One region of the Tardiphaga sp. 20_F10_N6_6 genome, then DNA from elsewhere that is predicted to be linked to it. Evidence: riboswitches for the same ligand, from Rfam matches in the RefSeq annotation. Region 1 holds a riboswitch; each other region holds the start of a gene.
The links. Region 1 has a riboswitch for cobalamin ahead of AB7813_RS11695 (DUF1636 family protein). Riboswitches for the same ligand answer to the same signal wherever they lie in the genome.

Region 1 (7,637 bases):
GACACAAGGAGATCATTGCGCTGCGCGTCCTCGGGCACGCGGCCAAAGATGTGCAATCCGTCGCGGATCTGCATTTCCTTGAGATCGCACAGATGGGCGTCGAGCGCGCGCAGCGCCTCGCCCGTCGGCGTGTCGCGGGTGACATTGACGTCGGCATCAATCTGCTGCGCGCGGGCGAGCGACAGGATGTCTTCGGCGATCACGGCAGCGCGCTTGGGATCGAGATCGGTCGCCATGGCATATTCGTCGACCAAGTTCTCCAGCCGCGCCAGATCGTCGTGCAATTCGGCCCGCGTCATCGGTGGCGTTAGGTGATCGATGATCACGGCGGAGGTGCGGCGCTTGGCCTGAATACCCTCGCCGGGATCGTTGACGATGAACGGATAGAGATGCGGCAGCGGACCGAGTACGGCATCGGGCAGACAATCGGCCGACAGACCGGCGCTTTTCCCCGGCAGCCATTCGAGATTGCCGTGTTTGCCGAGATGCACCACTGCATGGGTGTCAAAGCCACGGCGCAGCCAGAGATAAAATGCGAGATAGTGATGCGGCGGTACCAGATCGGGGTCGTGATAGGTGCTCTTGGGATCGATATTGTAACCGCGTGCCGGCTGCACACCGACGGTGATATTGCCGAAACGATGCAGGCCGAGACGGAAGGCACCATCGACCACATGCGGATCGTTCTCAGCTTTGCCCCAGCGTGACTCAATAGCAAGCCGCACATTGGTCGGCAGCGTCGCAAAGGCCGCGTTATAATCAGCTAACGGCCAAGTCACGCCACCGCTTCGCTCGGCGCGACCGGCAAGCGCATTCGTTGGACCTTGTTGCAACAGCTGCATCATGGCGGTCGTCGTGTCAGGTGCGTCACCAGTGCCGTAGCCGGCTTCGCACATCGCGGCGATCACATCGATCAGGCTCTGCGGCGTATCGAGGCCGACGCCATTGGCGAGACGACCATCGCGATTTGGATAGTTCGCAAGGATCAGCGCGACGCGACGTTCGCACGCCGCAGCGCGGCGCAAGCGCACCCAGGCGCGCGCCAGATCGGCGGTCGCATCAATCCGATCCTGCACCGGCTGCAATGTTGTCGGCGCAAAGCCGCCGTCGCTGGCGCCACGTTCCTTGAAGGCGATGGCGTTGGCGAAGATGCGGCCATCGACTTCCGGCAACACCACATGCATCGCCAGATCGCGCGGCGTCAGGCCGCGAGTAGAGGCTTCCCAGCTGGCGCGCGAGATGCCGGCCTGCGCGACCTGCAGAATCGGACAGCCTGACGCCGACAACACGCCGGCATCGTCATGCGCGGTCGCAGTGGCGAAGGCCGTCGCGTTAATGATGATATCGGGCGGATAGGCCGCAAGCGCGGCGCGCAGGAAAGCCGCGGAGCGCTCATCCTTCAGGCTGGTCACATAGAGGCAGACGGTGTTGAGGCCGCGCGCGTCGAGCGACAGACGTAATGCATCAATTGCCGCAGTATCGCCGCCGGCCACCAGTGCGCGGTAGAAGATCACAATCGCATTCGGCCGGTTATCCCCCGCGGGTTCACCCGGCCAGAAGCCGGCCGAAGGCATCGGCCGCGCAACAGGCGGCTCCTCACCATGGCCGATCAGATGTGCGGCATAGCGCAGTGCCAGCTGCGCGTTGTCGACGCCGCCCTCGCTGCAATAGCGCCACAGCGCGTGCGTTTCATCGCTGCTGACAGTGCCGTGCGCGGCCAGCTCGGCATTCCAGTCCATCTCGCCGGGCAGGCAGGCGAATTTGGCGCCGCGGCTCAGCGCATCGCTGCGCAGGCTTTCGACGCCATGCGGCCAATAGCTGATACCGCCGAGCATGCGCAGCACCACGATCTTCGCCTCAGCCAGCGTGCGCTCGACATAGAGATCGACCGACGCGGGATGACCGAGCGCCAGCATGTTGGTGAAGCGCACGCTGGGAAAGTCGCCCGGCAGCATCGCATGTGCGGCGCCGAACGCCGCCAGATCGCTGTCCGCCGCCGACAGCACGACGATATCGGCGGTGTCCTGCCCGAGATCGCGGGCGACGTCGCCGTCGTCAATGCTGCCGGAGGTATCGAGCTTCAGATGCATGCGGGTGAACCTGCGTTACCCGGCGAGTGCCTTTCGCACGGCGTCGCCGTCGAATCCCTTGAGGCCGATGACCACCAGATGCTCGGCCTGCATCACGTCTGGCCGGGCGAAGGCGAGTTCAACGCGAGCGCCGACGGCCTGCACCACGATCGGCGCGGGCTTGTCCGTAATGCGTGCATGACCCTTCACGCGCAGCACGCCGTCGAGGCCAAGCGCGTCACTGATGCGTGCACGCATCGCGTCGATGCTCGCAGCAGCGGTGGGTTTGACGACGATGCTGTCGAAGTCGTCATGGTCGTGTTCTTCTTCCTCGCCGTGATGACCGACGCGGGCAGCCATATCGTCCTCGGCGGCGGCATTGAGGCCGATCAGCACCGATGGCGCGAGATCGCCCTTGGAGCGCACGATGCTCACGCCGGGACGCAGCACGGCTTTGAGCTTGGTCTCAATCTCGGCGAGTTTTTCCGGAGCGACGAGATCGCTCTTCGACAAAACCACCAGATCAGCGCAAGCGAGCTGGTCCTCGAACACTTCCTCGATTGGGTCGTCGTGTTCGATGCCTTCGTCCTTGGCGCGCTGTTCGGCAACAGCGTCTTCGTCCAGCGTGACACGGCCTTCAGAGAGCGCCAGTGCGTCGACGACAGTGACGACGCCATCGACAGTGGCGCGAGTCTTCACCGCCGGCCAGGCAAAGGCCTTCAACAGCGGCTGCGGCAGCGCGAGGCCGGAGGTCTCGATGACGATGGCATCGAGCGGACGCTCGCGCGACAGCAGCTTATCCATGGTCGGCACGAAGTCGTCGGCGACGGTGCAGCAGATGCAGCCATTGGTAAGCTCGACGATATCGCCGGGCGCACAGGCTTTTGCCGCGCATTCCTCGACCAGACCGCCATCGAAACCGGCATCGCCGAACTCATTGACGATCACGGCGATGCGGCGGCCATCGGCCTGGGTCAGCAGCGAGCGCAGCAGCGTGGTCTTGCCGGCGCCGAGAAATCCGGTGAGGACGGTGACGGGAACGCGGGACATTCAATTCTCCTGGGAACGCTTGAGCCAGAGCGGAAGCCCGGCGGCAATGAAAGCAACATTCGGCACGGCGGCCGCGATGATTTGGTTGAGCCGCCCCTGCGCATCGCGAAAAGCGCGTCCGAGTGGCGTCTCCGGCACGAGACCGAGGCCGACTTCGTTGGACACGAACACGATCGGATAGCGCGAGACATCGAGAAAACGCACGAGGCGCTTCGCTTCAATCTCTGGATCGCGCTCGGCCAACATCAGGTTCGACAGCCACAGTGTCAGGCAATCCACCAGCACGACGCGCCCCACCGTCGCCTCGCGCGTCAGCGCATCGACAAGCGCCAGCGGCTCTTCCAAGGTGATCCAGCTTTCTCCGCGCTGCCTGCGATGCTGCGCGATGCGGGCGTGCATCTCGTCATCGCCGGCCGTTGCCGTGGCCAGATAGATTTTCGTCAGGCCTATACCATCGACCAGTTTCTCGGCGAAGGACGACTTGCCGGAGCGCGCGCCGCCCAGCACCAACGTGGTGGAGGCCGCGGTCATTTCGGAGCACGTCCGTCTTCGGGTGACCAGCGCAATGGCGGCACGCGCGCGACCATACCCTTGCGCAACACCTCGGCGCGTTCCCGCCACGGTACAAGACCGTAGTCGGCCTTCTGATAGGACTCCACGAAAGACACCAGCGCCGCGCTGCCGCTGTCGGTCTGCAGATCGCCGAACAGGAACGTGTAGCCATCGGGACTCGTCACCGCGACCGTCGCCGGCCGTTTGCAGACGCTGAGACACTGCACCGGACGCACTATCACAGTAGCATCCCCATTGCCGAGCGCGGCCTTCACGGCATCGAACATGTCCGGCCCGACGATCGTGCCGGTTTCGGCAGCCTTGCAGCTGATGCACACGCTCACGACAACGGGACCAGCCGGCACAGGGCGCGGCGGTTCGACCGAAATTTGTTCGCCAGAGATATCGGCGCTGTCGTGATCCATCACATGCTCAGTTCATGCCCTCACGGGCCTACGAGCTTTGTTGGATCGCGCCGACAGCATGGCCGTCGGTTCGCTCCCGTCCGGTGCACCCCGCCCCGACGACGCCTCCAAAGCACAGTTCGTGATGGCAGGTCTCCTGGCTTGCGAGTCATAGCCTGTTGCCGCCTTCCCAAGAATTCTGAAGAATTCCCAGTGGCACCGGCGCGGGCTCGTCGCTTACAGTTGCGGGGGCAGCGCCGGCCTCAAACCGGCTTCCCTATTCACCTTCCACGCGGAAGGACCATCGCAAAAGACGCTATCTGCCGGGTGCGCCGGGGTCAACCGCGCCGACGGACTGTCGCCCGGACCTGTTGACCTTGTAGGTCGTCTTGCGTCAGTTAGGCCGCGAAAAGGAACCCTATGCCCGCTTATTCCCAGTCCTTGTGGCAGCCGCCCGCCATTGCGCCTGTTGATCCGCAGATCGCGGCAGGCATCCGCGCCGTCATCGACGGCAAGGCCAAACCGCCGGGATCGCTGGGGAGAATCGAGGACCTGGCGCTGCAGCTCGGCATGATCCGGCATCCGGGCGAGCCCCGCGGCGACAATGCCGTGCTGCTGGTCTTCGCGGGGGATCACGGACTCGTAGCCGAAGGCGTGTCGCAATATCCGTCGGCGGTCACGGTCGCGATGGTGATGACCTATCTGGCCGGCCGCGCCACGGCCAATGCTTTCGCCGCGGCCAATGACATCGGTGTGCGCGTGATCGACATCGGCGTCGCCGCCGAGCTGCCGGTGCACCCGAAGCTGGTCGATGCAAAGGTTCGCGTGGGTACGGCGAATGCCGCGCGCGAGCCAGCGATGACGGCAGAGCACGCGACGGATGCGCTGACGCGCGGCTTCAGAATCGCCGTCGGTGAGATCAAGGCCGGCGCAGACATCATCGCGCTCGGCGAGATGGGAATTGGCAACACGGCCTCCTCGGCACTGGTGGTTCATCGACTCGCACCGGCACCCCTGGATGATTGTATCGGCGTTGGCGCCGGGCAGGATGATGCCGGCATGGCGCGCAAGCGCGCGGCGATCACGAAGGCGGCAGCGCGCAGCGACGCAACTGCGCCACTGGATGTGCTGGCCCAATTCGGCGGATTGGAAATCGCTGGCATGGCCGGAGCGATCCTCGGCGCAGCTTCGCAACGGCGGCCGGTGATCATCGACGGCTTCATCTCCAGCGCCGCGGCACTGCTCGCCGTTCGTCTGTGCCCGGCTGCACGCGGCTACTGCGTCTTCGCACATCGTTCGGCTGAACGCGGCCACGACATGGTGCTCAATGCGCTCGATGCCCAGCCGCTACTCGATCTCGGCTTGCGGCTCGGTGAAGGCACCGGCGCGCTGCTTGCGGTGCCGCTGGTCCGTGCTGCCGCGCGCATGCTGACCGACGTTGCGAGCCTCGACGACGTGCTGGCCGGAAAGATCTAGATGAGGCTGGATCCGCATCTTTTGAATGCGATCCGTTTCCTGACGGTGCTGCCGGTACCGGCAACTGGCGACGCGCAGGATGCTGACTGGCTTGCGCGTGCAATGAAGTATTTTCCGATGGTCGGCGCCGGCATCGGTGCTGCATCCGCAATCGTGTTTCTCGTTGCCGGCGAATTCTGGTCACCGCTGATTTCCGCCCTGCTGGCAATCACGGCAAGCATCGCTCTGACCAGCGCGCTGCATGAAGACGGCCTTGCCGATACGGCCGACAGTTTCGGCGGAGGCTGGACCGTCGAGAAGCGCCTCGCGATCATGAAGGACAGCCGCATCGGCACTTACGGGGCGCTGGCACTCGGCCTCGGCGTGGCGCTGCGCATCGCGGCGCTCGCCATATTGCCGCTGTGGGCAGGTGCGGCAGCGCTGATCGCCGTCCACGCCGCAGCGCGCGCCATGCCGGCCTTCGTGATGAACCGCCTGCCCTATAGCGGCGATACCAGTGCGATGAAGGTCACTTACGCCGAGGCGCCCGTGCGATTTAAGGAATCGTTGTTTGCACTTGGTGTGGTTGTGCTTGCAGCAATCCCGCTTGCGCTCGTCTCGGTCGCATCGCTTTTTGCGGGTCTTCTGCTCGGCGCAGCGCTCGCCGCACTGCTCGCACTCTGGTCGCGTCGCCTGATCGGTGGTTACACCGGCGACGTGCTCGGTGCCGTCGAGCAACTCTTCGAGATCGGATTTCTTCTCGGCGTTGCGGCCCTGATCAGATAGGCCAGTTCAACGGCAATCGATAAGGCTCACCTTCAAAAGCGTCCGCACCGCGGCCGATGCGTGCGATGGCTTCGACCATGCGGCCGTCGCGACCAAGCTGTTCGTCGGCCAATTGCACCATCAATTTGTTCGGCGTCACATAAGGCGAACGTTTGCGTAGTTCATCTGCAATCGCCGTCTCATAGCCAGGATTGCGATCGCAGGCGATGGCGTAAGCGGCGGCGCTGGAACGGCTGATACCGGCCCAGCAGTGAATGAGCATCGGGCGGTCAGCGATGCTGCCGCGGCCGAATTGAAGAATGGCATCCACGACGTCGGCATCGGGCGCGATCAGGTCCGGCGTTGCTTCGACGATATCGTGAAAGGTCAGCTCCACATGCCGCTCACGCGCCAACCCGCTCCAGTCGCGCTCGCTCGCGGCGGGCGACAGAAGGGTCAGCAGATCGAAGGACGGCAGTGAGTTTGCCACAGCAGCAAGGCCTCCGAGCGAGCTCACATAGATCATTCGAACACCCTGCTCGCTGTTGTCATGTTCTTCCTCTCACCCACGGCGAATGGACCTTCTTCAACCTCATGCCGCTGCGATGTCGCTGACGCAAGGTCGGTTTCTTAATACCACCCCCGACCTTTTCGCACCTGCACCATCGCAAACAGAAGAAAATACACCAATCAGAACAATTGGTTACTCGCTCGAACTTTAGACAACCGAGGCAGGCCAATCTTAAAGAAGTTGCGATAGGTATCTAACTTACCAGTGCAGAGTCCAGGACGGTACGATGCTGAACTACTTCGAAATGGCGGCATCACAAATCGGAACGATCTTCCGCGTGCCGCGCGAAAACCCCGAACTGGTGGAAGCGAAACTCGCTGCCTTCACCCGTCAGGTGCCGATGATGTATGCGCTGGTGGTCGTCAACACGACGGCACTTGCGATCACCTTTTATGGTACTGCGCCACATCTGCTTACCGTCTATCTCCCTGCTGCATTCGATGCAATCTGTGTGATCCGGATACTGAGCTGGCTGAGAGCGCGGAACACCACGCTGTCACTCAATCAGGCCGTCGAGAAGCTCACCGGCTCGATCATCTTTGCAGGCATTCTCGGCGTCGCGTTCACTGCCTGGAGCCTCAGCCTGTTTCCCTATGGCGACGCCTATAGCAAAAGCCACGTTGCGTTCTTTATGGCCGTCACATCGATCGGCTGCGGTTTCTGCCTCATGCATCTGCGCGCGGCAGCGCTGATCGTAATGGCGCTGGTTGTCGTGCCTTTCGCGTTCTTTTTCGGCTCCAGCGACAATGTCGTCTTCGTCTCCATCGCCTT
Region 2 (7,637 bases), 2.0 Mb from region 1:
AGCCATTCACAGCCCAGATCGAACGGAATGCCGGGGGTCGCCATGATCGTATGGGCGCGGCCGCCGATCCGGTCGCGCGCTTCCAGCACGATCACGGAGAGCCCGGAACCTTCCAGCATACGCGCGGCGCCGAGGCCGGCAGCGCCGGCTCCGATGATGGCGACATCTACTTCGGAAGGCAGTCTGGTCATCGCGTCGGTATTCACAGCGGATGGGAAACGGGTGACAACGGGATAAAGGCTTGCTTGAATTATTCAAGCCACCGCTGCCCTCGGAGAAGATGCATGACAGCCCCACACGATTTCGAACTCTACGGCTTCTGGCGGACGTCCGCGACCTATCGCGTCCGCGTGGCGCTCAACCTGAAGGGATTGGAAGCGCACGAGCGCGTGATCGACCTCGACAAGGGCGAGCAGCGCGGCGACGCGTTCCTCAAGATCAATCCGCTCGGCGCGATTCCGGCCCTGATCGAGCCCGGCCACCTGCCGCTAACGCAGTCGCTGGCGATCCTGGAATTCCTCGACGAGATCCATCCGACCCCGCCGCTGCTGCCGAGCGATCCACACGGCCGCGCCCGGGTGCGTTCGATCGCCGCGATGCTGGCCGCCGACACCCACCCGCTCATTACGCCGCGTGTGCGGAAATATCTCGCCATCACCGCCGGCTTTGACGATGCCGCAGTTCGCGCCTGGCTGGTGCACTGGTTCACCACGGGCCTCGTCGCCGTGGAGAAGCGCCTCGCCAGCGAGCCCGCCACCGGCCGCTTCTGTCATGGCGACGAGGTGACCATCGCCGACATCTGTCTGCTCAGCATCACCGCAACCATGAAGGTGCTGAAGATCGAGATTGCAGGTATTCCAACCATCAATCGCATCGTCGCCACCTGCGAGGCGATGGAGGCGTTTGCGAAGGCGGATCCGTTGAAGCAGGTGGGAGCGCCGGCAAATTGACTCCGCCCTCATCCTGAGGAGCCGCGCAGCGGCGTCTCGAAGGATGGCCACAAGCGTCGGCGCGACACCAACTCATGGTTCGAGACGGCGCTGCGCGCCTCCTCACCACGAGGGGCGGAGTGAAGGCATCGCACCAAACAAAAATGCCCGGCTCTCGCCGGGCATTTCGTAATCCACTAAAGAATGCGCTTACGCGATCACTTCCTTGGTCTTTTCGGCGCGCTTGCGGTCGTTGGCATCGAGATGCTTCTTGCGCAGGCGGATCGACTTCGGGGTGATCTCGACCAGCTCGTCGCTCTCGATATAGGCCAGCGCCTTTTCAAGGGTCATGCGGATCGGCGGCGTCAAACGCACCGCTTCATCCTTCGAGGTAGTGCGGATGTTGGAGAGCTGCTTGCCCTTGAGAACGTTGAGTTCGAGATCGTTCTCACGGGTGTGCTCGCCGATGATCATGCCCTTGTAGACCTTCCAACCGGGCTCGATCATCATCGGGCCGCGATCTTCCAGCTTGAACATGGCGTAGGCAACCGCTTCGCCCTGGTCGTTGGAGATCAGCACGCCATTACGGCGGCCGGCGATCTCGCCCTTATAGGGCAGGTAGTCGTGGAACAGGCGGTTCATGATCGCGGTACCCTTGGTATCGGTCATGAGTTCGCCCTGATAGCCAATCAGGCCGCGGGTCGGCGCGTAGAACACCAGACGCAGACGGTTGCCGCCCGACGGACGCATCTCGATCATCTCGGCCTTGCGTTCGCTCATCTTCTGAACGACCACGCCGGAGAATTCCTCATCCACGTCGATGACGACTTCCTCGACCGGCTCCAGCGTGTTGCCGTTCTCGTCCTTGGTGAGAACCACGCGCGGACGCGACACCGACAGTTCGAAGCCTTCGCGGCGCATGTTCTCGATCAGGATCGCGAGCTGCAATTCGCCGCGGCCCGACACTTCCATCGCGTCACGGTCGGCGGATTCGACGACCTTGAGCGCGACATTGCCTTCGGCTTCGCGCAACAGGCGATCGCGGATCAGGCGGCTGGTGACCTTGTCGCCTTCGGTGCCGGCGAGCGGCGAGTTGTTGACGATGAAGGACATCGACACGGTCGGCGGATCGATCGGCTGCGCCTGGATCGGAATTTCAACCGACGGATCGCAGAAGGTATCGGCAACAGTGCCCTTCGGCAGGCCGGCGATGGCAACGATGTCGCCAGCTTCGGCGAGTTCCACCGGCTGGCGCTCAAGGCCGCGGAAGGCCAGGATCTTGGTGATACGGCCGGTTTCGACGACCTTGCCGTCACGCGACAGCACCTTGACGGCCTGGTTCGGCTTCACCGAACCAGCCGAGATGCGACCGGTGATGATGCGACCGAGATAGGGGTTGGCTTCCAGGATGGTTCCGAGCATGCGGAACGCACCTTCTTCAACCACCGGCGGCGCGACATGCTTGATGACGAGATCGAACAGCGGCTTCATGCCGACATCATGCGACGCGTCCGGGCTGTCGGCCATCCAGCCGTTGCGGCCCGATCCGTACAGAATCGGGAAATCGAGCTGGTCGTCGGTGGCGTCGAGCGCTGCGAACAGGTCGAACACTTCGTTGACGACTTCGGTGATGCGGGCGTCCTGACGGTCGACCTTGTTGATCGCGACGATCGGCTTGAGGCCGAGCTTCAGCGCCTTGCCGACCACGAACTTGGTCTGCGGCATCGGGCCTTCAGCAGCGTCGACGAGCACGATCACGCCATCGACCATCGACAGGATGCGTTCGACTTCGCCGCCGAAGTCAGCGTGGCCCGGGGTGTCGACGATGTTGATTTGGACTTCATCCCACAGCACCGAGGTGCACTTGGCGAGAATGGTGATGCCGCGCTCTTTTTCGATGTCGTTCGAATCCATCGCGCGTTCCTGGACGCGCTGATTGTCGCGATACGTGCCCGACTGCTGCAGCAGCTTGTCCACGAGAGTGGTTTTGCCGTGGTCAACGTGGGCGATGATAGCAATGTTGCGAAGGTTCATAGGTCTTCTTCTGGTTACGGTCTGGGTGCCCTTGAGCGGGTTCAACAAGACATGCTCGACAACAAAAGGCTTATGCCTTGCGCTCGAGCGCGTTCGATAACTGCCTCGTCTGAAAACGCGCTGGGGCAATCCCTCCAAAAGCAAACCCGGCCAGAAGGGGCCGGGTACTCGGACGCGTTGCGGCGCAATATAGGGGGAAATCGCCGAAAAACAATGCGAATCTGCCAAATGGTTAGCCCAATTTCGGGTCCAGAACCGTGGCCCAAAGGGCCATATCGGCCCGATCCCGGAGCGTAACGGTCATTTGGCCGCTTTGGCCGTCGATTTTGACGTGACCGAAGAACTGCATGCCGGCCGACGGGGGCAAATTCTGCTTATCGGGCCCCGGCGCCTTCACGAAACGGACCTCGGGACCGAAGGTATTGTCGAGCGCCGCCGGGCCGAAGGTTCCGGCGTGGAACGGCCCGGAAACGAACTCCCAGAACGGCTCGAAATCCTGGAACTGGGCCTTCTCCGGATTGTAGTAATGCGCCGCCGTGTAATGCACGTCGGCGGTCAGCCAGACCGTGTTGCGGATACCGGCCGATTTGATGAAGCGCAGAATATCGGCAATTTCCAGCTCGCGGCCCCGCACTGGCCCGTCGCCCTGCGCAATGGCCTCAGACCCGGTTTTGTCGGCAGCGTTGTCATAGACGACGAGGCCGATCGGCATGTCGGAGGCGATGACCTTCCAGGTCGCCTTCGACGCCATCAGGGCGCGCTTCAGCCAGGCCATCTGCTCCGGGCCGATGAAATACGCATCCGGACCATAGCTCTCCTGCAGATTCGGGCCGTTGGGCCCGCGATAGCTGCGCTCGTCCAGCATGAAGACATCGAGATGCGGGCCGTAATTGAGCGTGCGATAGACCCGGCCGTGTTCGGTCAGATTGACCGAGATCGGATACATCTCGTGAAAGGCACGCGCGCCGCGCGCAGCCAGTAGCGTGATGTCGCGCTCCTTGTAAGACGACGGCAACTGCTTCGAGAGCGACCAGTTGTTGGTGACCTCGTGATCGTCCCACTGGCCGAAGATCGGCACCTGCGCATTGAATGCGCGGACATTGTCGTCGAGTAGATTGTATTTGTGCGCGGCGCGGAATTCATCGAGCGTTTCGGCGACCTTCGCCTTCTCCGGCACCGTGATGGTGTTCTTCCAGATCGCGCCGTCAGGCAGTTTCGTTTCAGGCAGGATCGGACCATCGGCGTAGATCGTATCGCCGGAATGGATCAGGAAATCCGGGTTGTGCTTTCGCATGGTGGCGAAGGTGACCATGCCGCCATCGTCAGCATTGATACCCCAGCCCTGGCCGGCGACATCGCCGCCCCAGACAAAGGACACATCGCGGCGATCCGCCGGCGCGGTGCGGAAGCGGCCGATCACGGGCTCGCCGACGATGTCGGTATGCGAGAGATCGCGGAATTTGACGCGGTAGAAGATGTCCTGCCCGGCCGGCAGATTATCGAGCAGCAGCTTCGCCGTGAAATCGCTCTCGGGCAGCGCTGCAATCGGCGGCAAGGCGCGCGCATTGCTGAAGGATTCGGTGGTGGCGACTTCCACCATCATCTGCGCCGGACGATCGGCGCGCGACCAGATCATGCCACTGCTCGTCCCGACATCGCCGGACTGCACGCCATGCGACACCACCGGACGATCCGCCGCACGGCTGAGGTAAGGCATCGCCAGGAAGCTTGCGCCTGCTGCGGCTGAGTGCGCGAGGAAGCGACGACGGGAAATATGTAGCGCCATGGCGAACTCCTGATCCTGGCTCTGGCACCAGTGGCTCTAGGCAGATCGCTTGACGCTGCGATGACAGGTGATGCGCAATATCAACACCCGCCAAAGCAAGCTGCGAATGATTGGCAGCTTGATTGACACATTTGGAAATTTCACCTTAACGTGAACGCGACGGTTCCCTTCGGGGATCAAAAGGGAATGCGGTGAGGGGGATCCCCCGATTCCGCGGCTGCCCCCGCAACTGTAAGCGGCGAGCCTGCGCCAAGAGCCACTGGGTGTTCACCTGGGAAGGCGGCGACAGGCAGTGACCCGCGAGCCAGGAGACCTGCCGCCAGTCGTGGTCACACGCGAGCACATTGGGCGGGGTGTCCTGGTGGAAGTCACACTGCCTGTTTGAAAGCGGCGGGGCGACTTGGTTTGCGGTGACGTGCCACGTAACCGCGAGTCCTGTTCATGACCTCCGTTTCTCCCGTCGCATTGAAGCGACATGCTCCCTTTCTTTATTCTGTTGCCCTCTCCTGCTTGTTGTGTCCGAGCGAAAGCTGGTCGCAAACCTCACAGTCGAGCCAGACGCTCGATCCTGTTGTCGTTCAGCCGTCAGCGACGCCTCAGCGCGCACGCCGCGCCACGAACGGCAATGCATCGCGCGCTGCGCGCTCGCGGCAGCAGCGCAATGTCGCTGCCAATACCGGCGCGCCGGTTGCCACGCCGACAGGCGCTGTCTTCGCAGCGCCGACGCTCAACCTCACAGGCACTACATCCACCGGCAGCCGCCTCGGCCTCACGCGCCTGCAGACGCCGGCCAGCGTCGAAGTGATCTCGGCAGAAACCATGGCCGAACGCGGCCAGCAGAACGTCGTCGATGCCGTCACGCAGAATGCCACCGGCTTTACGGCCATTGGCGAACCCGGCAATGGTGGCATTGCTTTCAGCACCCGCGGCTTCGCCGGCAGCGGCTCAGTCACCTCGCTCTATGACGGCACACGCCTCTATGTCGGCTCCGGCACGGTGAACTTCCCCTTCGACACCTGGACCGCCGAGAAGATCGAAGTGCTGCGCGGCCCCGCCTCCGTCATGTATGGCGAAGGCGCCATCGGCGGCGCTATCAACGTGATTTCGAAACTGCCGCTCTGGGTGCCACGCAACCAGGCCGAAATCTCTCTGGACAGCAACATGACGCGCCGCATCGCTCTCGATAGCGGCGGCCCGGTCAGCAAGGACGTCGCCTATCGTATCGCCGTCACCGGCAACGCGTCCGATGGTTGGGTCGATCGCGACAACACCTCGAACATCGCGCTGCACGCCGCCGTGCAGATCAAGCAGACCGAGGACATCACCTGGACGCTCTCCACCGACTATGGCGACCGCCATCCATCAAAATATTTCGGCACGCCGCTGATTAACGGCCAGCTCAATGAGGCGATCCGCTTCAAGAACTACAATGTCAGCGACAGCAACATCCGCTATCAGGACAGTTGGAGCCAGGTGAAGACCGAGTGGCAGGTGGCCGACGGCATCACCCTGCGCAACACGCTCTATTACATGTATGCGAAGCGCCACTGGAAGGAGGTCGAGATCTACGGCTTCAATTCCGGCACCGGCCTGATCGATCGCGGCGATTATCTCGAGATCTTCCACCAGCAGCAGCAGATCGGCGACCGCATGGACGCCACCTTCGAGGGCCATCTGTTCGGCATGGTCAACACCTTCGTGGCGGGCTTCGACGTTAACCGCATCGACTTCAAGCACACCAACAATTCGCCGTTTAGCGGGTCCTCATCGGTCAATCCGTATAATTTCGATCCCGGCCTGTTCAGCAGCCCGGACCCGACGATTCCCGGCTTCAAGAGCGTCGCCAATCAGTACGCATTCTTCGCCGAGAACCGACTGGCCGTCACCGAACAATTGTCGCTGATCGCCGGCGTCCGCCAGGACCAACCGACCGTCGAACGAACCGACTATCGCACCCCCGCCAACAGCTACACCCGGGACTATTCGGCGACCTCGTGGCGCGCCGGCGTCGTCTATACGCCGATTCAGAACCTTGCTTTCTATGGCCAGTATTCGACGGCGGTCGATACCATCGGCGGCTTGATCTCGGCGAGTAACGCCAATGCGAAGTTTGACCTCGCGACCGGCAAACAGGCCGAGATCGGCGTCAAGCAGTCGTTCTGGGGCGGCCGCGGCGAGTGGACGCTCGCTGCCTATGAGATCGTGAAGAACAATCTGCTGGCCGTCGTTCCCGGTAGCGGCGGAGCGGTTCAGCAGGTCGGCCAGCAGTCATCGCGCGGTGTCGAGGCCTCGATCGGTCTCGTGCTCGAATACGGCTGGCGCATCGATGCCAACACCGCGCTCCTGCGCGCAAAGTATGACGACTTCCTGCAGGCCAGCGGCGTGAATTTTGCCGGCAACGTCCCGATCAATGTCCCGCAGAACGTCTCCAATATCTGGGCAACATGGGGCTTTGCGCCAAACTGGTCGGCCAATGCCGGCGTGCAGATTGTCGGCAAGACCTATGCAGACAACGCGAATACGCTGGAAATGCCGAGCTACACAGTTGTGAATGCCGGCCTGCAATGGAAGCCGGACGTCAACACCACGGTGTCGCTGCGCGTTTACAACCTGTTCGACAAGATCTACGCGACGTCGAGCTACAGCGACAATCAGTGGATGCTCGGCATGCCACGCACCGCCCAACTCGCTGTCAACGTGAAATTCTGAACTTGTCACGCAAGCTGACACGCACACTCCGGCGGTGGCTGTATATCGGCCACCGCTGGATCGGTATCGTCACCTGTCTCTTCTTCGCGATGTGGTTCATCTCGGGCGTGGTGATGATGTATGTCGCGTTTCCCGGCCTCTCCGATAAAGAGCGGCTGGCGGCATTGCCCGATATCGTC
Region 3 (7,637 bases), 3.0 Mb from region 1:
ACGGCCACGGGCAGTGCGGCAGCAACGATGATCGAGCCCGGCAATGCATCGAGCATCCGGCGAACCCGCGGCGTAACGTTGACGTAGCCCATCAGCCAGTAGCCACCGAGGCGCGAGGCCACCGTGACCGCGGTCATGACCGCAAAGGCGATCATCACATCGCTGCGCAAAAATTCCGTCATGCGGACACACCCGCCGGATGTTGCGGTTCGGGTTCGTCCATGAGCCCGGCACTGATCGCTCCCGATAGCGCGCCGGCGATGATGAACCACCAGCCCGGCACCAACCAATGCACCGCGAGGGCAACGATGCCGGACACAACCCAAGGAATGGCAAGGCGCGGGCCCTTCCATGCGGGCACCAGCATCGCGGCATAGAAGGCCGGCATCACCAGATCGACACCGTACTTTCTCGGGTCAGTGAGTTGTTCGGCCAGCAGGAAACCGGGGATGGCCGAGAACAGCCAGGTGAAATACAGCACGATGCCACCGCCGAGATAGAACGACGCATCGGCCCCGCCATGATCGCGATAGCGCATCGCGGCGAGCCAGCCGCCGTCGGTCACGAGCAGCATCGACGGATAGGCCTGCCATGCGGGCAACGTGCCGAACCACGGGCGCAGTGTCGCGCTCATCAGGAAGAAGCGGATGTTTACGGTGAGTGTGAGCAGCGCCAGCGTCGCGATCGCACCCGGCGTCAAAACAGCTGGCCACGACTGCACCGCAACAAATTGCGATAGCCCGCCATAGACCGTCGCCATCATCACTTCGACTTCGGCAAGCGTGAGGTTCTTCTGCGCACACAGCGCACCGAATGCCATGCCGAAAGCGAGCGTGCCGGGCAGCATCGGTCCGATGGCAATGATGCCGGGCACGATGGCGGCCTTCGACCAATAGGCTGGCGCTTTCGGGATGTGGCTGGAATGCATCGACTGATCCGCATGACGCCCGCAGGCCAATCATGCCTGCGGGCATCACGCGATCAGGTCAAGCGATGCGGATTCATATGCGCCATGCAGCGGCGGATATGAGACCAAAGACTACTCCCAATTCAGCGCGCCGCCATTCTGGTACTCGATCACCCGGGTCTCGAAGAAGTTCTTCTCCTTCTTCAGATCCATGGCTTCTGACATCCACGGGAACGGATTTTCCGTCTCGTTGAACACCGGCGCGAGACCTATCTGCGCGCAGCGGCGGTTGGCGATGAAGTGCATATAGGTTTCGCACAGCGCCGCATTCAGCCCGAGGAAACCGCGCGGCATGGTGTCCCGCCCATAGGCGGCTTCAAGCTCGGCCGCAGTGCGGATCATGTCGCGGATTTCCTCCTGGAACGCTTTGGTCCAGAGATGCGGATTCTCGATCTTGATCTGGTTGATGACATCGATGCCGAAGTTCAGATGAATCGATTCATCGCGCAGGATGTACTGATACTGTTCGGCGATCCCGACCATCTTGTTGCGGCGGCCGAGCGACAGGATCTGCGCAAAGCCCGTATAAAACCACATGCCTTCGAAGATCACATAGAACGCCACGAGATCGCGCATGAAGGCCTGATCGGTCTCCGGCGTGCCGGTCTTGAAGTCGGGATCGTCGAGATGCTGGGTGTGCTTGAGCGCCCAGGCGGCCTTCTCGGTGATCGACGGCACCTCGCGATACATGTTGAACAGCTCGCCCTCATCGAGGCCGAGACTCTCGACGATGTACTGGAAGGTGTGCGTATGCACCGCCTCCTCGAACGACTGCCGCAGCAGATATTGCCGGCATTCCGGATTGGTGAGGTGGCGATAGATCGCCAGCACGATATTGTTGGCGACGAGGCTCTCTGACGCTGCGAAGAAGCCGAGATTGCGTTTGATCGCACGGCGCTCGTCTTCGGTCAGGCCATCGCGCGACTTCCACAGTGCGATATCAGCCTGCATCGAGACTTCGGTCGGCATCCAGTGATTGTTGCAGCCGGCGAGATACTTCTCCCACGCCCATTTGTACTTCAGCGGCAACAGCTGATTGACGTCCGCGCGGCAGTTGATCATGCGCTTCTGGTCCACCGAGACGCGGCCGCCAGAGCGATCGATGGTGCCGAGACCGGTGGCGTCGGTGGGAGATTGCGGGATCGGGATGAAGGCGGGGGTTTTGGGAGCGGATGAGGTATCGGACCAGTCGAGCATGGGTGTTCCTTGCGTATTTGTTCGGCCCTCATGGTGAGGAGCCCGCTTCTTCAGCGGGCGTCTCGAACCATGAGCGTGGGGCCATCCTTCGAGACGCGGCCAAGAAGCCGCTCCTCAGGATGAGGTCAGTGTGTTTGGCGCACCCTTACTGGCACGCCTCGCATTCGGGATTGTCGATCGAACAGGCCATCGCTCCGGACAGATCCGGTGCAGTGACGGCGGAGGACTGAACGAGGATCGGCGCACCCGCCGTCTTCGCCGCAGCGACTGTCGCTGACACGGCATTGAGCTTGCCGTCAGTCCCCTTCAGCGTCGACTTCTCCACATGCGTCGCGCTGCGCGAGCGCAGGTAGTAGGTCGTCTTCAACCCCAGCGTCCAGGCCAGGCGATAGAGCTGATCGAGCTTCTTGCCGGATGGATTGGCGATATAGAGATTGAGCGACTGCGCCTGATCGATCCACTTCTGACGGCGCGAGGCCGCTTCGATCAACCACGCGCTGTCGATCTCGAACGAGGTCGCGTAGAGCGCCTTGAGATCGTAGGGCACGCGATCGATCGATCCGACGCTGCCGTCGAAATATTTGAGGTCGGAGACCATCACCTCGTCCCACAGGCCCCTCTTTTTCAGATCGCGCACGAGGAAGGCGTTCACCACCGTGAAATCGCCCGACATGTTCGATTTCACATAGAGGTTCTGATAGGCCGGCTCGATCGACTGCGCGACGCCGCAGATATTGGAGATCGTCGCTGTCGGCGCAATCGCCATCACGTTGGAATTGCGCATGCCGGTGGACTTCACGCGGTCACGCAGGCCGTTCCAGTCGAGCGTGGTCGAGCGATCCATCTGCACGCCGCCGCGTGCCTCCGCGAGTATCTCGATGGAGTCGATCGGCAGGATGCCGCGGCTCCACAGCGATCCCTCAAAGGACGGATAGCGACCGCGCTCGGCGGCGAGATCCACCGATGCCGAGATGGAATGGAAGGCAATCGCTTCCATGCTGGTGTCGGCAAACGCCACGGCCGCATCCGACGCCATCGCGATACCCTGCGCCTGCAGTGCATCCTGAAAGCCCATCAGACCCAGACCCACCGGACGATGCTTGAGGTTCGAGCGGCGCGCTTCCGGGATGGTGTAAAAATTGATGTCGATGACATTGTCGAGCATCCGCATCGCCGTGGTCACGGTACGCTTGAGCTGCGCGTGGTCGAGACCATCCTTGCCGATATGATTGAGCAGGTTGACGGAGCCGAGATTGCAGACCGCCACTTCGTCGTCCGAGGTGTTCAGCGTGATCTCCGTGCAGAGATTCGATGAATGGATCACGCCGGCATGCTGCTGCGGCGAGCGCAGGTTGCAGGGATCCTTGAAGGTGATCCAGGGATGGCCGGTCTCGAACACCATGGTCAGCATGCGGCGCCACAGGTCGGTCGCGCGCACTTTCTTGAATACGCGGATCTCGCCTCGCGCAGCCTTCTCCTCATAGGCCGCATAGCGCTCGGCAAACGGCTTGCCATAGAGATCGTGCAGCTCAGGCGTTTCGTCCGGCGAGAACAGCGTCCATTCGCCGTCGGCTTCGACGCGCTGCATGAAAAGATCCGGCACCCAGTTGGCCGTGTTCATGTCGTGGGTGCGACGGCGGTCGTCGCCGGTGTTCTTGCGGAGATCGAGAAACTCCTCGATGTCGATGTGCCAGGTTTCCAGATAGGCGCAGACCGCACCCTTGCGCTTGCCGCCCTGGTTGACGGCGATGGCCGTATCGTTGGCGACCTTGAGGAATGGCACCACGCCCTGGCTCTCGCCATTGGTACCCTTGATATGCGCGCCGAGACCGCGCACGCGGGTCCAGTCATTGCCGAGACCGCCGGAATATTTCGCCAGCAGTGCGTTGTCCTTCACCGACTTGAAGATGCCGTCGAGATCGTCCGCCACCGTGGTGAGGAAGCAGGACGACAGCTGCGGCCGCCGCGTACCCGAATTGAACAACGTCGGCGTCGAGGCCATGAAGTCGAACGACGACAACAGATTGTAGAATTCGATGGCGCGGGCTTCGCGGTCGATCTCGCGCAGCGCGAGGCCCATGGCAACGCGCATGAAGAACGCCTGCGGCAGTTCGATCCGATTGCCCTGCACATGCAGGAAGTACCGGTCATAGAGCGTTTGCAGGCCCAGGAACTGAAACTGGAGATCACCCTCCGGTTTCAGCGCTGCCGAGATTCGCTTGAGATCGAAGCGCGCGAGTTCGGGATCGAGCAGCTCGGCCGCAATGCCGGTCTTGATATAGGCGCCGAAATATTCGGCGTAGCGCGTGGTCATGTCGGCCTGCGACGCGTGGGTCGGCGAGCCCCCGACAAAGGACAGGACTTCGGTGCGCAGTTTGTCGAGCAGCAGGCGGGCGCTGACGAAGGTGTAATTCGGCTCCTGCTCCACCAGCGTGCGCGCGGCCATGATGCCGGCCAGCGCCAGTTCGTCCAGCGCGATGCCGTCATAGAGATTGCGGCGGGTTTCCTCGAGCACGGGCGCGGCATCGACGCCGTCCAGGCCGGCGCAGGCCTCGTTGACGATCAGCGCGAGACGCGCCGAATCGAGCGGTGCGCGCGTGCCGTTGGCGAGCGTGACATGCAGCACCGGTGCGGTGGAGACGAGCGCCGGCCTGGCGGCCAGTTCTTCGGCGCGGGTGCGAGCGCGCTCCTCGCGGTACAGCACATAGGCGCGGGCCACTTTGTGGTGCTCGCTGCGCATCAGCGCCAGTTCGACCTGATCCTGGACGTCCTCGATATGGAAGGTGCGGCCTTCACCGACGCGGCGAGTCAGCGTCGCCACGACTTCGCCGGTCAGTTGTTCCACCGCCTCATGGACGCGGCGCGACGCCGCTGCCGTGTGGCCCTCGACGGCCAGAAAGGCCTTCGTCATCGCGACGGAAATCTTGCTGCCGTCGAAGGGCGACACCGTGCCGTTGCGCCGGATGATCTGCATCGAGGGTTCGCGCGCAGGCGCAGCGAGCGTTTCCGGCGACAATTGAATCAGCGGCGCATGAGCCGCATCGCGTCCGTTGGACAAAACAGAAGATGAAGTAGGCATCGGCAAGACCCCGTGTGATGCATCAAGCAATGGGGGCTGGGGCCGAAAGGACGCTGCAAAATACACGGCGGAGATCCGCCGGCATTGCCTGCAAGCGACCGCTGGGACACCCCGCCCATGGACGTTCTGGTGTCGCGGCAGGTCTCCTGGCTTGCAGGTCAATGTCTGTTTCAGCCTTCCCGATGCTTGCGCATCAGTGACTTCGATCGAAACAGACTCACTGCTTACAGTTGCGGGGGCAGCGCCGGAATATGACGCAAAACAGCGTCTTTACCGGCTTCCCTCTTAGCCACCAAGTCTTGCGACATGGCGGACCGTGACGTCTATATTTGGTGTGACCCGCGGCGAAGTGTCAAGCGGGCATTGGCGCCGAACGCAACAAATTCGGTAGGGCTGTTGGTTCAGTGGACAACCGCTTGCGTGGCGGAAACCGCGGGGTCGTTGGCGGTTTCTGCACGATGCGATTCGTTGCCGCCGAGCACCGCGAAGCGCAGAACATCGTGATCAACCGATGGAGGATGCGATGCGCGACCTGATGACGACCACTGAAAGGATCAACTTCAACGCTTTCGTAGAGCGAGCCGGTGCGCTCACGGCGTTCGAGACGACGGATCAGATCGCCCGGCGCCGCCTCGACGAGATGCTGAACGAAGCGCTGATGGACAGCTTTCCTGCGAGCGATCCGATTTCTTCGCTGCAACTCGCCTGAGCAGAATCAGACCGCGCGAAAGCTGGCCCGATACTGGCTGGGCGTCAGGCCCAGCCGTCGCACGAAGACCTGACGCATATGTTCGGCGGTGGTGAAACCGGATTCATAGGCCACGACCTTGAGCGGCAGATCGCTGCCTTCGAGACGGTTACGCGCCGTGTCGATCCTGGCGCCCTCGACAAAATCTGCCGGCGTCATCTTTGTTTCGAGCTTGAATACCCGCGCGAAGGTCCGCGCGCTCATGCCCGCCACATCGGCCAGTTCATCCACGCTGTGCGTGTCACGCAGATGGGCCATCACATGGGCATGAACTCGCGCAATCGGTGAATCCGGCTCGGCCGGCGGTACCAGATAGGGACTGAATTGCGACTGGCCACCCTGGCGCTGCGCTACCACGACCAGACGCTTGGCCACGGCCAACGCAACGTCCGCGCCATGATCTTCCTGGACCAGTGCGAGACCGAGATCGATCCCTGCGGTGACGCCGGCCGACGTCACCAGCGCGCCGTCACGACTATAGATGCGATCGAACTCCACATGCGCTTTGGGGAACCGCAACGCCAATAGCGGCGCATTCTGCCAGTGCGTCGTCACCGTCTTGCCGTCGAGCAGGCCTGCATGGCCGAGCGCGAATGCCCCGGTGCACACCGAACCGTAACGCCCCGCCTGGAGCGCCGCATTGGTCAGCCACTCTGTAAGCTGCGGGTCAGCCTCTGCCGTCGGCAGCCCAGGCCCGCCGGCCACCAGAACCAGATCCCAGGGTTTGTTCGCATCACTGAACGCCAGATCGGCAGATATCCGCAGGCCGTTCGATGCACGCAGCGGCGCGCAGTCTGCAGCGACAAGTGTGATGTCGTAGCCGTCGCCCGGAGCGACGAAGCCATTGGCCTCCATGAACACATCAAGCGGACCGGCTACGTCCAACGACTGGACGCCCGGAAAGATCGCAAGAGCAACGGTCTTCATGGTGATGCTTCATTCCATCGATGGCAGTGAACCCAAGCGTTACGGAACAGATAGTCGCCTTCCCGCAGGAAATCACGGGCGAATGGCAGCTTTGCAGGGCGCGGCGTGATTGCGAGGACACCGCCCGCCGGCGACAACGGACGCATCACAACAACCCTGCAAGGAGCATCCCATGAGCAAAACGATTGCCGGCATCAAAGTGCCCGACAGCGCCCTCGCCCGCCAGGTAGATCAGCTTGTGCGCGATACCGAAAGCGATCTTCTGTATCATCATTCCAATCGGGTTTTCCTGTTCGGCGCGCTCGCCGGACAGCGCAAGGGTCTCAAAGTCGATTCCGAGTTACTTTATGTCGGCGCGATGTTTCACGACATGGGCCTGCAGGCGCCCTATGCGAGCAAGGAGGAGCGCTTCGAAGTCGATGGCGCAAATGCTGCCGCAGACTTTCTGCGCAGCCACAGGATCGATGAGCGCGACATCGACGATGTCTGGGACGCCATAGCGCTTCACACGACACCGAGCATTCCCAAGCACAAACGGCCTGTCGTCGCGCTGGTGACCGCAGGCGTCGAGATGGACGTCTTGGGTCTGGAGTATGAGGCCTTCACCGAACACCAGCGCCACGAAGTGTGCACGTGCCATCCGCGTGGCCATGACTTCAAGAACGGGATCATCGATGCGTTCGCTGCGGGGACGATCCACAAGCCGGACACGACCTTTG

Region 2: it holds a riboswitch for cobalamin, as region 1 does, so the genes downstream of both, AB7813_RS21195 (TonB-dependent receptor) here and AB7813_RS11695 (DUF1636 family protein) in region 1, are expected to answer to the same signal.
Region 3: it holds a riboswitch for cobalamin, as region 1 does, so the genes downstream of both, AB7813_RS25630 (ribonucleoside-diphosphate reductase subunit alpha) here and AB7813_RS11695 (DUF1636 family protein) in region 1, are expected to answer to the same signal.

What each region holds. Positions count from the first base shown of each region.
Region 1 is NZ_CP197239.1:2,398,168-2,405,804, forward strand. It holds gene cobN (cobaltochelatase subunit CobN) at 1-2,090, opposite strand, end outside; gene cobW (cobalamin biosynthesis protein CobW) at 2,106-3,119, opposite strand; gene cobU (bifunctional adenosylcobinamide kinase/adenosylcobinamide-phosphate guanylyltransferase) at 3,120-3,650, opposite strand; gene AB7813_RS11695 (DUF1636 family protein) at 3,647-4,096, opposite strand; cobalamin riboswitch at 4,206-4,396, opposite strand; gene cobT (nicotinate-nucleotide--dimethylbenzimidazole phosphoribosyltransferase) at 4,496-5,551, shown strand; gene cobS (adenosylcobinamide-GDP ribazoletransferase) at 5,552-6,316, shown strand; gene AB7813_RS11710 (tyrosine phosphatase family protein) at 6,309-6,821, opposite strand; gene AB7813_RS11715 (putative bifunctional diguanylate cyclase/phosphodiesterase) at 7,093-7,637, shown strand, end outside.
Region 2 is NZ_CP197239.1:4,396,565-4,404,201, reverse strand. It holds gene AB7813_RS21215 (flavin monoamine oxidase family protein) at 1-191, opposite strand, end outside; gene maiA (maleylacetoacetate isomerase) at 285-950, shown strand; gene typA (translational GTPase TypA) at 1,140-2,963, opposite strand; gene AB7813_RS21200 (alkaline phosphatase D family protein) at 3,196-4,749, opposite strand; cobalamin riboswitch at 4,895-5,084, shown strand; gene AB7813_RS21195 (TonB-dependent receptor) at 5,191-7,458, shown strand; gene AB7813_RS21190 (PepSY domain-containing protein) at 7,461-7,637, shown strand, end outside.
Region 3 is NZ_CP197239.1:5,354,200-5,361,836, reverse strand. It holds gene AB7813_RS25645 (AzlD family protein) at 1-182, opposite strand, end outside; gene AB7813_RS25640 (AzlC family ABC transporter permease) at 179-928, opposite strand; gene AB7813_RS25635 (ribonucleotide-diphosphate reductase subunit beta) at 1,040-2,164, opposite strand; gene AB7813_RS25630 (ribonucleoside-diphosphate reductase subunit alpha) at 2,310-5,243, opposite strand; cobalamin riboswitch at 5,363-5,577, opposite strand; gene AB7813_RS25625 (hypothetical protein) at 5,767-5,952, shown strand; gene AB7813_RS25620 (GlxA family transcriptional regulator) at 5,959-6,924, opposite strand; gene AB7813_RS25615 (HD domain-containing protein) at 7,091-7,637, shown strand, end outside.